2 regions of the Burkholderia sp. FERM BP-3421 genome follow, and region 2 is predicted to be linked to the other one. Evidence: riboswitches for the same ligand, from Rfam matches in the RefSeq annotation. Region 2 holds a riboswitch; the other holds the start of a gene.
What was found. A riboswitch is a leader RNA that binds a small molecule or an ion and turns the genes downstream of it on or off. The one in region 2 is predicted to bind manganese.
Positions count from the first base shown of each region.

Region 1: linked by a shared signal. The riboswitch ahead of Bsp3421_RS22620 (sodium:calcium antiporter) and the one ahead of Bsp3421_RS17075 (TMEM165/GDT1 family protein) in region 2 are both predicted to bind manganese.

Region 1 is NZ_CP117782.1:1,486,180-1,492,530, forward strand. It holds gene Bsp3421_RS22610 (DUF3443 domain-containing protein) at 1-1,025, shown strand, start outside; tRNA gene Bsp3421_RS22615 (tRNA-Pro) at 1,275-1,351, opposite strand; yybP-ykoY riboswitch at 1,576-1,707, shown strand; gene Bsp3421_RS22620 (sodium:calcium antiporter) at 1,830-2,843, shown strand; gene Bsp3421_RS22625 (hypothetical protein) at 2,950-3,279, opposite strand; gene Bsp3421_RS22630 (hypothetical protein) at 3,613-5,835, shown strand; gene Bsp3421_RS22635 (MerR family transcriptional regulator) at 5,917-6,345, opposite strand.
Region 2 is NZ_CP117782.1:193,941-200,291, forward strand. It holds gene pepN (aminopeptidase N) at 1-1,830, opposite strand, end outside; gene Bsp3421_RS17070 (DUF4136 domain-containing protein) at 2,043-2,753, shown strand; gene Bsp3421_RS17075 (TMEM165/GDT1 family protein) at 2,797-3,369, opposite strand; yybP-ykoY riboswitch at 3,462-3,590, opposite strand; gene guaD (guanine deaminase) at 3,658-5,022, opposite strand; gene Bsp3421_RS17085 (NCS2 family permease) at 5,042-6,351, opposite strand, start outside.

The DNA of each region.
Region 1 (6,351 bases), 1.3 Mb from region 2:
ACATCCTGCTCACCAGCGTGACGATCTGCACGCCCGGCACCAGTCAATGCACGACCATCGACAACGTGCAGGTCGACACCGGCTCGCAAGGCTTGCGATTGCTCGCATCGACCATCCAGGGGCTGTCGCTGCCCGCCGTCACCTCGGCGAGCGGCGCGATCACCGCCGCGTGCGGCGTATTCGGCACCGGCTATACCTGGGGCGCGGTGCGCAGCGCCGACATCAAGCTCGCGGGCGAACTCGCGTCGAACCAGCCGATCCAGGTCATCGCCGACGCCAGCACGCCGAACACGCCGTCCGACTGCTCGCAAGCCGGCTCGTCGATGCAAACGCAGAGCACGCTGCGCGCCAACGGCATCCTCGGCATCGGCCTGTTCCAGACCGACTGCGGCAGTGCTTGCGCGACCAGCGCGCTGCCGAGCTGGTACTACACCTGCACGTCGAGCGGCAGTTGCACGAACAGCGCGCAGCCGATCGCCCAGCAGATCGCCAATCCCGTCAGCGCGTTCGCGACCGACAACAACGGCGTGGTCATCACGCTGCCGGCGATCCCCCCCACGGGGTCGCCAAGCGTCACCGGCTCGCTGATCTTCGGCATCGGCACGCAGTCGAACAACGCACTGGGCGCCGCGACCGTGCTCGCCGCGACGGCTTCGGCGGGCTATGTGACGAGTACGCTCAACGGCAAGACCAACAACAGCACCTTCATCGACAGCGGTTCGAACGGGCTGTTCTTCCAGGACACGTCCCTGTCCCAGTGCAGCGGCTGGTTCTGTCCGCCCACGACACAGACCTTCGGGATCAACCTGACCAGTGCGGGCGGCTCGGCGACGGCGACGACCTCGTTCTCGGTAGCCAATGCGCAATCGCTGTTCGCGACCGGCAACAATGCATTCAACGATCTCGCGGGACCGCTCGGCAACGTGGTCGACCTGGGCTTGCCGTTCTTCTTCGGACGGACCGTCTACACGGCGATCGAAGGCATGCAGACGCCCGCGGGCGCGGGACCGTATTACGCGTTCTAGCTGCTGTTGAAATACGCTGAGGATGGACGGATCGGGCGGGCCGATCCCGTGCGCGGATGCGGTGGGGAAACAGCGATGAGTCGGCTGTGGACGGGCGTCGACAGCGAAAGCGTTGCCGCTGCCGTTATCGCTATGCGTGTTCGCGTGCGGCATTGAGGCACGCGACCGACACCCCATAAACGGAAAGGCCTGGAAGACCGAACCAGTCAAGGAGAACCTTGACTGGCCAGCCTTCCAGGCCTTGATTCCTGGTCGGGGCGAGAGGATTTGAACCTCCGACCACCTGCACCCCATGCAGGTACGCTACCAGGCTGCGCTACGCCCCGAAAGAGGGAAAGTATATCAGACAGTTTGAGCGAATAAAACCATCCGATCGCAATTTCTCCACGAGACCGAAAGCGCGCGCGACACAGGCCGCCCGCTCGCTCGCCGCAGCAACACGGCCTCGCGCGAACGACGCGGCATACCCCAACATTCAACCGCCGCCCGACAGCGCACGAGGCGCATCGTCTTCCAAACACTTTACCTGCGAGCCCGTCGCCCCTACAATCGCCCCATCATTGGGGAGTAGCCTTCCTCCGCCCGGAGGAGAACGCGTCAACATACTTGGCCTCGGCCGTGGCGCGTTCGACCGACAAGGTTTGGCGAGACCATTGGCGCATCGCTTCGTCTTGGGTCGGACGGGAAGCCTGCGCCATGGTCCATCCACGTCCGACCTTGGAGTCCCCTGATGCGTCTGCTCAGTCCTTCGCCCCACGTCACGCCCCCGCGCCACATCCGCCCCGCCTCGCGTCGAGGTGCCGCATGATCGCCATGTTTCTCGAACTGCTGCTCATGCTCGCGATCATCCTGGTGGCCGCGGAGATCTTTACCAATGCACTCGAACATCTCGGCGAGCGCCTCAAGATTTCGGAAGGCGTCACGGGGTCGCTGTTCGCGGCAGTCGGCACGGCCCTGCCGGAAACCATGGTCCCGCTGCTGGCCCTGGCAGGCGGAACCGCCAACCCGACGCTGAACCAGGAAATCGGCGTAGGCGCGATTCTCGGCGCACCGCTGATGCTGGCCACCCTGACAACCTTCCTGATGACCTTGGCCGTGATCCGCTCGCGCGGCCTCGGCGGCTTCCTCACGCCCGAGCGCACCGGGTTCACGCGCGACCTGAACTACTTCCTCGCCGCATTCACGCTGGCCACGATCGCCATGTTCGTCCCGCATCGCGAATGGTACGCACGCGGCCTGCTGAGCCTCACGCTCGTCGGGCTCTACATCGCCTATGTCGTCACGACATTCCGCGCCTCGGACAAGCTCGTCGCGGGCGGCCACGGAACGGAGGCGCCCGCGGCCATGCTGCTCTCGCGCCTCGGCCTGCCGACCCATCTCGGCACTATCGCCGCCCAGTTGGCCATCGGCGTGGCGCTGCTCGTGGCGGGCGCGAAGGGATTCATCCACGGCGTCGAGGGCGTCTCGCATCTGCTTGGGGTCTCCCCGCTGCTGCTGTCGCTCATCATCATTCCCATCGCCACGGAATTGCCCGAGAAGGTGAACAGCGTGCTTTGGATCCGGCGCGGCAAGGACACGCTCGCCTTCGGCAACATCACGGGCGCCATGGTGTTCCAGGGCACCCTGCTGCCCGCGATCGGCATCCTGCTCACCCCCTGGGAGCCGCGCCCCGAAGTGCTCACCGGCGTTGTCGTCACCTTGCTGGCGGCCGCATGGCTGCGTCTCAATGCGCGTCGCCGCGGCCTCGCGCTCTGGGCCCTGCTCTTCAACGGCGTCGCCTACTTCGCGTATCTCCTGATCACGGCGACCCATCGATAACGGCGAATGCGCGAAGTCGCTCATCAGCCTGCGCCGCATTTCGCAAGCGATGTCGCGGCGGCGCGCATGACACGCGCGCCGCCGCGATCCGGCGAATGCAGCGCCGTCACTGCCCGATCTGCTTGCTGACCTGATTCTCCTGCTGATTCAGCGTGCGATCTTCCTGCCGCGTGATGTGCCCGTTGTCCTGATGCGCCATGTCGCGCTCTTCCTGGCGGACCTGGTGGTCGTCGCGATGCAGCTTCGCCGCTTCCGCGGGCGACATCTTGCCATCGCGCACCGATGCATGGATCCGCCGGTCCTGGTTCTGCAGCCTGTGATTGACTTCCGCGCGACGCGGATGATTCGCATCCCATTGGGTCTCGGCGGAGGCCGTCCCGATCGAGGCGGCGGAAAGGGCCGCCACGGCGGCAAACATATAGATGGACAAGCGCATGATCGTCTCCCGGTACGGTAGTCGGCGGCTCGATGCCGCCTGCCTATCTCAACGCGATAGGCCACGCCCCTGCCGACCCGCCATTTGTGAGTTGCGTAACCAGTTGTATCGCGGCCCGCCGACAACGCAGACTCGCCCCCCGCGACCTGTGCCGTTTGATCCGGGACGCCGATCCGCGCGGACCGCACGCGCCGTCGGACCCTGCTGCCCTGCACCACCGCACGCCGGTGTTTGGTGCCGACGCTCTACCGACGCCATGCGACACTGCGCGAAACCGGCGTCAACCGGTGCGCCGCCCCGACGGGCGTGCATTCCAACACATGGAGACAGACGATGCGGACACCGGCCCCGCGCGCCGATCGCGCACTCCCGTCACGCGCAGCGCGTTCATGGCGCGCGGCGCGCGATGCCGCTTCAGTTCCGGGCCGGCTGCTGCATGCGCTCGCGACCACGACGCTCGCGCTCGCGATGCTCGCCGCGGGCTGCGCCGAGTCGGCGTCGAACCCCGCCGCGTCGCCCACGCCGCCCGCGCTCGAACGCGCGAAGGCCGAGCGCCTCGCACACGAACAGCAACTGGCGCGCACGGTGCCGTCCCTCGCCTCGATCAAGCTCGCGCAACCGCGCCCGACGACCCTGCGCGACTCCGGACAGAACGGCGCGCTCACCTTCCTGCGCGACATCGATTTCCGGATCGTCGGCGACCTCGGCTTCTACGTGCACGAACTGTCGGCGACACTGACCCCGACCCACCCGGGCGCGCCGGTCGTGTTCGACGATCCGTCCAGTTTCGAGATCGACGTGCATCGCGGCATTGTCACGCTCGACGACGCCAAGCTGACCGCCCTGTTCGGCTCCTACATCTTCGGCTATCGCGACGCGCCGCTGCGCAAGCTGCGCGTATCGGCCGGCGACGGCGTGATTCATCTGCAGGGCGAAATGCGACGCGACAGTTGGGTGCCGTTCTCGCTGACCGGCAAGCTGACGATCCGCGACGCCACTCAACTCGTGTTCCATCCGACCGCGATCAACGTCTCGGGCATCGACGCGAATCCGGTCATGCGCGCGGCGAACGTCAGGATGTCGGATCTGCTGAAGATCGACACGCCGGTCGCACGGCTCGCGGGCGACGATCTCGTGATGGCGGTCGACCGGCTGATGCCGCCGCCACGCCAAAAGCTGACGATCGTCGCATTGCGCATCACGCCGGCGGGCCTCGATCTCGCGCTCGACGACGGCACGCAGGCCGGCTTCGCGATACCGGACGGCGCGCCGCATCAGGCAATGTATATCCGTGGCGGAGACGTGAAGTTCATGCGCTCGATGCCGATGAACGCAGACATCCTGATCAGCCCGGCGCGCGCGCCGCGCGCCGGCGAGCGCTTCGTGTTCGACCTGTACCACTATCGCGAACAGGTCGCGGCCGGCTACTTCAACTTCAACGCATCGGGCGCGATGTCGATCCGGATGCCGTCGTACGCCGCGCCCGCCGCCGCCACGGCGTTCGGTTCGCCCGCAGCGCGCCTCAACGATCGCTGGTTCGCCTCGCAGCAGGCCGACTTGCGCGAGGCGCGCGCACGCTGGGAAGCCGCGAGCGTCGTCCCCGCCGATGACATGTCGCAGCCCGGTTTCCGCAAGATCGCGATGCGCCGGGACGCCGGGGCGGCCTTCAACGAGCGTCACGTCTCGAATCGCATGCCGACGCTCCACCTGCGCAACGTCGATTTCTACCTGAGCGGCGAGATCGGCTTCCACGTCGACGAACTCGATGCGCAACTCGTGTCGAAGCGCGCCGGCGAGCCGGTCGATCTCGACGATCCCAACCAGTACGACATCCGGATTCTCGGCGGCTCGGTCGTCGCACCCTGGGCCGCGATGTCGGCGCTCTTCAACCAATACCTGCTCGACTACTCGCCCCGCTCGCTCAACGACCTGCAGCTGAGCGCGGACGGCGCCGACTTGCGCGTGCAGGGCGGCATCAAGCTGTGGAACCACGTGCCCGGCGTCTGGCTGCCGACCGACATGCAGGGCGCGCTGCGCGTGCTCGACGATCGCCACCTTGCCTTCACGCCGTCCCGCGTCTCGGTGCTGGGCGTGCCGCAAGCCGCGCTGCTGCGCGCGCTCGGCATCGAGCTTGCAACGCTCACGCCGCTCCGGCGGCGCGGCGCGGAACTGCGCGGCGACACGCTGGTGCTCGACCAGTACACGGTCTTCCCGCCGCCGGCGCTCGCCGGCCATCTCGCCGACGCGCGCATCGAGCCGGCCGGCCTGAGGCTGTCGTTCCAACGCGCACCCGCCCCGGCCGCGCCGCCCGCGCCGCCCGCGACGCGCCCCGACACCGATGCCCGCAGCTACATCTGGATGGAAGGTGGCGACATGAAGATGTTCAACGTGCTCGAACTGAACGTGCGCGCACTGATCCGCGACTCGTCGCAGCGCGGCCCGATGCGCTTCGACCTGTACGGCTACCGCGATCAGGTTTCGAAGGGCTCGGTGCGGATGGCGCCGGACGGCGCGCTGCTGGTCGATCTCGGCAAGCCGGATCCGCTCGGCCGCTGAGCCCAGACATGCAAAAACCCGCGCGATCCTGCGATCGGGCGGGTTTCGTGTGGGAGCAGGCCGAAACGCGGACGCGCCCGCCTAGCGCGATTTCAATCCGTCGATGACGGCCTGCAACGCCTGGCGCAGTTGCGCGACATCCACCGCGCCGCCCGCATCTTCTTGGGCCGTCGCCGAGACGGCCGCGCCTTCCGGCGCCTGCTCCTGCTCCCGCTCATCGCCGCCGACGATGCGTCCGCTGCCATGCGAATCGAGGCGATTGCGCGCGCCGTTGATCGTGAAGCCCTGTTCGTACAACAGGTCCCGGATGCGCCGGATCAACAGCACCTCGTGGTGCTGGTAATAACGGCGATTGCCGCGGCGCTTGACCGGCCGCAACTGCGTAAACTCCTGCTCCCAATAGCGCAGCACATGCGGCTTCACGCCGCACAGCTCGCTGACTTCACCGATCGTGAAGTAGCGCTTCGCCGGGATCGGAGGCAACACGACTTTCTCAACCGTCGATGTCATCGTCAG
Region 2 (6,351 bases):
CGCGAGCGGCTGGCCGGCGGCCGCGCGCTCGGCGAGCGTGAGCAGCGCGCGCGTCGCGAGCCGCTGGCCGGCTTCCCAGCGGTTGAACGGATCACTGTCGTGCGCGAGCAGGAACGCGAGCTGCTCGGCGCTGTAGTCGTATTCGACGATCACCGGCGCCGAGAAGTTGCGCAGCAGCGACGGCAGCGGCGCTTCGGCGACGTCGACGAAGGTGAAGGTCTGCTCGGCCTGCGTGAATTCGAGGACCCGCGTCGTGCCGCTCGCGGCGGCCTCGCCGTCGAGCCGCAGCGGCAGGTCGCGGCCGTCGCGGCCGATCAGGCCGATCGCGAACGGGATCGGCAGCGGACCCTTCTGCGTGTCGCGGGCGGCCGGCGCGGCGTCGCCGTAGCCTTGCTTGAGGGTGAGCGTGTAGCGGCGCGCGGCGGCGTCGTAGGCGGTCGAGACCGTCACGCGCGGCGTGCCGGCCTGGCTGTACCAGCGCTCGAACTGCGCGAGGTCGCGCTGGTTCGCGTCGGCCATCGCGTGACGGAAGTCGTCGCAGGTCACCGCATGGCCGTCGTGGCGCGCGAAGTAGAGATCCATCCCGCGCCGGAAGCCGTCGCGGCCGAACAGCGTCTGGTACATCCGCACGACTTCCGAGCCTTTCTCGTAGACGGTCATCGTGTAGAAGTTGTTGATCTCGACGTAGCTCTCGGGGCGCACCGGGTGCGCCATCGGGCCTGCGTCCTCGGCGAACTGGAGCTGGCGCAGCACGCGCACGTCCTCGATGCGCTTCACCGCGCGCGCGGCCGGATCGTCGGCGTCGCCCGCGGCCATGTCGGCCGAGAACTCCTGGTCGCGGAATACCGTCAGGCCTTCCTTGAGGCTCAGCTGGAACCAGTCGCGGCAGGTGACGCGGTTGCCGGTCCAGTTGTGGAAGTACTCGTGGCCGACGACCGATTCGATGTTCGCGAAATCGACGTCGGTGGCCGTTTCCGGATTCGCGAGCACGTACTTGGTGTTGAAGATGTTGAGCCCCTTGTTCTCCATCGCGCCCATGTTGAAGTCGCTGACGGCGACGATCATGAAGCGGTCGAGATCGAGTTCCAGCCCGAAGCGGCGCTCGTCCCAGCGGATCGAATGGATCAGGGAATCCATCGCATGGCGGGTCTTGTCGAGATCGTGCGGCTCGACCCACACCTGCAGCAGCTTGTCCTTGCCCGAGCCGCTCGTGATCGTCTCCTCGATCGCGACCAGCTTGCCCGCGACCAGCGCGAACAGGTAGCTCGGCTTGCGGAACGGGTCTTCCCATTTCGCGTAGTGGCGGCCGTCGGGCAGCTCGCCTTCTTCGATCAGGTTGCCGTTCGACAGCAGCACCGGGTAGGCGGCGCGGTCGGCGCGCAGCGTGACGGTGTAGGTGGCCATCACGTCGGGGCGATCGAGGAAGTAGGTGATGCGGCGGAAGCCCTCCGCCTCGCATTGCGTGAAGAAATTGCCGCCCGACACGTAGAGGCCTGACAGCGTCGTGTTCTGGTCCGGCGCGCAGGTGCTCTCGAGCGTCAGCTCGAACGCATCGGGCAGGTTCTCGACCGTCAGGCCGTGCTCGTGCGCGCGCACGGCCGCATGGGGCGCGCCGTCGAGCCATGCGCCGATGAAGGCCAGCGCCTCGCCGCGCAGCTCCAGGTGCGGCGCCGGCGCGGCGGCCGGATTGCGGCGCACCCGCATCGTGTTCCGGACCACGGTGCGGGCCGGGACGAGGTCGAATTCGAGCGAGACGGTGTCGATCAGGAACGCGGGCGGCGTGTAGTCGGCGCGGCGGATCACGGCGGAGGTAGCGGCGGTATCGGACATGTTGATCGTGGGCGATGATGAGGATGAGGGCCCCTTCGCGCTCGTGGCGCAAAGCGGCGAACAGCCATTGTACAAAGCCTGGCGATGGCGCGCGGGACGAACTTTTTACCGGCTCGCATGGTCTTTGCATTATCGGCGTGGTAATGCCTGCCGGGCGATCGTATGATCGCGATGCCGCATGCACGGCCCACGCATAAAGAGGACGAATCAACATGAAGCGCAATCGAATCACCCGCGGCGCGACCTGGCTGGCGGTCGCCTGCCTCGCACTGCTGGCGGGCTGCACGAGCTACGTGAACACGCAGGTCACCGCGTTCTCCGACTGGAGCGGCAGCGACGCCACCCGCACCTATGCGTTCGCCCGCGCGGCGGACCAGCAGAACAGCCTCGAGCAGGCCACCTATGAACGGGTGGTCGCGAACGAGCTGTCGCTGTATGCGTTCCGGCAGGTGCCGGAGCCGCAGGCCCGCTATCTGGTCGGGCTGACCTACTCGATCAAGGGCGACCGGGTCACGGTGCCGCAGCCCGTGTACTACGATCCGTGGTTCGCGCCGGGGCCGTACTGGCGCGGCGGCCCGTGGGGGCCGTTCGGTCCGTGGGGCCCGTACCCGCCCGCCTACGTGAACCAGACCTACCAGATCTTCGACCGCACGCTCGACCTCCGCATCACGGAGCGCGCCACCGGCAAGGAGGTCTACAACGTGACGGCGCGCAACGCGGGCGAGGGCTCGTCGCTGCTGTGGGCCATGCCGTACCTGGCGCGCGCCGCGCTCGCCGATTTCCCGCTCGGCAACGGCATCGTGCATACCGTGCGGCTGCCGATCGACAAGCGCGGCGGCCCGGCGGCCCCGGGCGTCAACGAACGCTCGGTCATGCCTGCCGCCGCGCCCCCCACGGCGGCGTCCGGCGCGACGGTCAAGTAAACCCGATGAAAGCCGCGCGCCGTACGGCGCGCGGCGGCCGCGCCTATAGGCCGACGCCGAACAGCGCGAGCGCGCCCAGCACGACGAACAGCACGGCGGCGACGCCGTGCACCACCTTGGTCGGCAGACGGTGCGCGAAGCGGTCGCCGAGCACGATGGCCGGCACGTTCGCGAGCATCATGCCGAACGTCGTTCCGGCCACCACCCCCACGTAATCCTGGAAGCGCGCCGCGAGCGCGACCGTCGCGAGCTGTGTCTTGTCGCCCATTTCCGCGAGGAAGAACGCGACGAAGGTCGCGCCGAACACGCCGAGCTTCGAGCGGTTCGCATTGGCCTCGTCGGCGTCGAGCTTGTCCGGCACGAGGATCCACAGACCCATGCCGATGAAGGACGCGGCGAGCGCCCAGCGCATCACGGACGGCGTCACGTAGGCGCCGAGCCACTCGCCGAGCGCGCCCGCGCATGCATGGTTGATCAGGGTCGCCGCCAGCACGCCCAGGATGATCGGGACCGGCTTGCGATAGCGCGCGGCCAGCACGAGCGACAGCAGTTGGGTTTTATCGCCGATTTCGGCAAGCGCGACTGCGCCGGTGGAGATCAGGAAGGCTTGACTCACGTGGGGACATCCTCGGGCCTGTTGTGTGTGCGAGCGACGATCCGCCGCGCGCCGGGCCCATGTACGGCGCGCAGAGGACCATCGGTCTCGCCAGGCTGACAGTGTCTGCTGCGTCCGCCATGGCCGCGACGGCCAAGTCTGTTGACGGACGCCCCCGTCGCGATGCGGCCCGCCTGGGTGGCGGTGATCGCGCGGAGCGGCTACTCCCCAATGAGGAGCGGATTCTAGCACGCTGCCTTTCGCGTTGGAAAGGTTCCGCCCGGCAGCGCCGGGCGGGGCAGGCGCGGGTCAGTGCGCGCCGGCTGGGCGACCGGCCGGGCCGCGACCGGCCGGGCCGCGACCGGCCGGGCCGCGCGCGTCGTCGCGCCGGTGCACGCAGCGGCCGGCCGCGTAGGTGAACGCCACCGCGCGATCGTCGCCGAGCAGCGCGAGCGCGAACAGCAGCTCCTCGAGCGATTCGGCGCGCGCGCTGCGGCGCGCGAGGAGCGGGGTCGCGGCCGGATCGAGCACCACGAAGTCCGCTTCCGCGCCCGGCGCGAGCGTGCCGACCTGCGCGTCGAGGTCGAGCGCGCGCGCCGCGCCGGCGGTCGCGAGCCAGAACATCCGGGTCGCCGTCAGATGATGGCCGCCCAGGCGCGCGATCTTGTGCGCCTCGTTCATCGTCTGCAGCATCGAGAACGCGGTGCCGCCGCCGACGTCGGTCGCGAGCGTGACCGGCATGCCGGTCGCGTCGGCCCGGTCGAAGTCGAACAGGCCGCTGCCGAGGAACAGGTTCGAGGTCGGGCAGTGCGCGGCCACGGTGCCCGTCTCGGCCATGCGGCGGCGGTCCTCGTCGTCGAGGTGGATGCAGTGGCCGTACACGGCGCGCCGGCGCAGCAGCCCGTAGCGGTCGTAGATGTCGAGGTAGCTGCGGTGGCCGGGAAACAGCTCGGCCGCCCATTTCACCTCGTCGACGTTCTCGGCGACGTGGCTCTGCACGAACACGTCCGGGTGCCGGCGCGCCAGCTCGCCGCAGGCTTCCAGCTGCGCCTCGGTCGAGGTCGGCGCGAAGCGCGGCGTGAGCGCGTACATCTGCCGGCCGCGACCATGCCAGCGCGCGATCAGCGCCGCGCTGTCGTCGTAGCCCGATTGCGCGGTGTCGCGCAGGAACGCCGGGCAGTTGCGATCCATCAGCACCTTGCCCGCGATCATCCGCAGGTTGCGCGCGTCGCTCGCGGCGAACAGCGCGTCGGCCGACTGCGGATGCACCGTGCAGTACACGAGCGCGGTCGTGGTGCCGCACGCGAGCAGTTCGTCGACGAAGAATTCGGCGACGTCGCGCGCGTGGACGGGGTCCTCGAAGCGCCGCTCGGTCGGGAACGTGTAGGTGTCGAGCCACGGCAGCAGCCCGGGCGCAGGCGACGCGATCATGTCGGTCTGCGGGTAGTGGATGTGCGTGTCGATGAAGCCCGGCACGATCAGCCGGTCGCGCAGCTCGGTCAACTGCGCGTCGGGCGCGAGCCGGCCGGCGAGCGCCGCGTAGGCGCCCGCGGCGACCACCCGGCCGTGCTCGACGAGCAGCAGCCCGTCCTCTTCGAAGCGGACCGCGTCGGCGTCCTGCGCGGGGTCGCCGGTGAAGGTCAGGAGCCGCGCGCGGAAAGCGGATTGCGTCATGATGGGAGCCTCGCGCGGGTCAGAGCTGCGTGAGCAGCAGCGCGGACAGCGCCGCGACCACCCACATCGCCGGCTTGATGTCGCGGCGATGGCCGGTGCACAGCTTCAGCACGACGAACGCGAGGAAGCCGTAGGCGATGCCGTCGGTGATCGAGTAGGTGAGCGGGATCAGGATCATCGCGAGGAACGCGGGGATCGCCTCGTCGAAGCGGTGCCACTCGATCTTGGTGATCGACTCCATCATGAACACGCCGACCAGGATCAGCGCGGGCGCGGTCGCGATCGCGGGCACCAGCGACAGCAGCGGCGACAGGAACAGGAACGGCAGGAAGCACAGCCCCGCGACCACCGCGACGAGGCCCGTGCGGCCGCCCGCCGAGATGCCCGCGGCCGATTCGATGTAGGCGTTCGCCGGGCTCGTGCCGAGCGGCGCGGAGACGAGCGCCGAGAACGCGTCGACCATCATCGACTGGCGGATGTTGCGCGGATTGCCGTGCTCGTCGAGCAGGTTGCCGGCTTCGGAGATCGCCATGAAGGTCGACAACGCGTCGAAGAACGCGGTGAACAGCATCACGAAGATGAACGGCCAGTAGATCACCTTGAGCGCGCCGAGCAGGTCGAGCTGGCCGATCGCGGAGAAGTCCGGCGCGGCGAACAGGCCGTTCCAGTTGACGAGCGTCGGCGTCGCGATGGCGGCGGGCCAGTAGGCGCTGCCGTCGCCCCAGACGCGGCCGATCGGGATCGCGAGCAGCGTCGTCGCCACGATGCCGATCATCAGCGCGCCGGTCACGCGGCGCACCACCAGCACGGTCGTGATCGCGAGCCCCACGAGGAAGGTGACGATCACGGGGTTGAGCGAGGCCGAGTGGACGATCGTCACCGGGTCGCCGATGATGAACTTCGCGTTGACGAGCCCGATCAGGCTGATGAACAGGCCGATCCCGCACGACACCGCGTGCCGCAGGTTGGCCGGAATCGCGTCGACGACGAGCTTGCGCGCGTTGAACGCGGCCAGCGTCGCGAAGATCACGCCGGCCCAGAACACGCAGCCGAGCGCGGTCTGCCACGGCATCTTGCCGCCGTGCACCATCACGAACGCGAAGAGGGCGTTCATCCCCATGCCGGGCGCGACCAGCACCGGGTTGCGCGCGTACAGCCCCATCGCGCAGCTGCCGAGGAAGCTCACGATCACCGTGGCGGTGAGCGCCGCCGCGAACGGCACGCCGGCCTGCGACAGGATGCCGGGATTGACCACGATGATGTACATCGCGGTCAGGAAGGTCGTGATGCCCGCGACGATCTCGGTGCGCAGGCGCGAGCCCGCCGCGC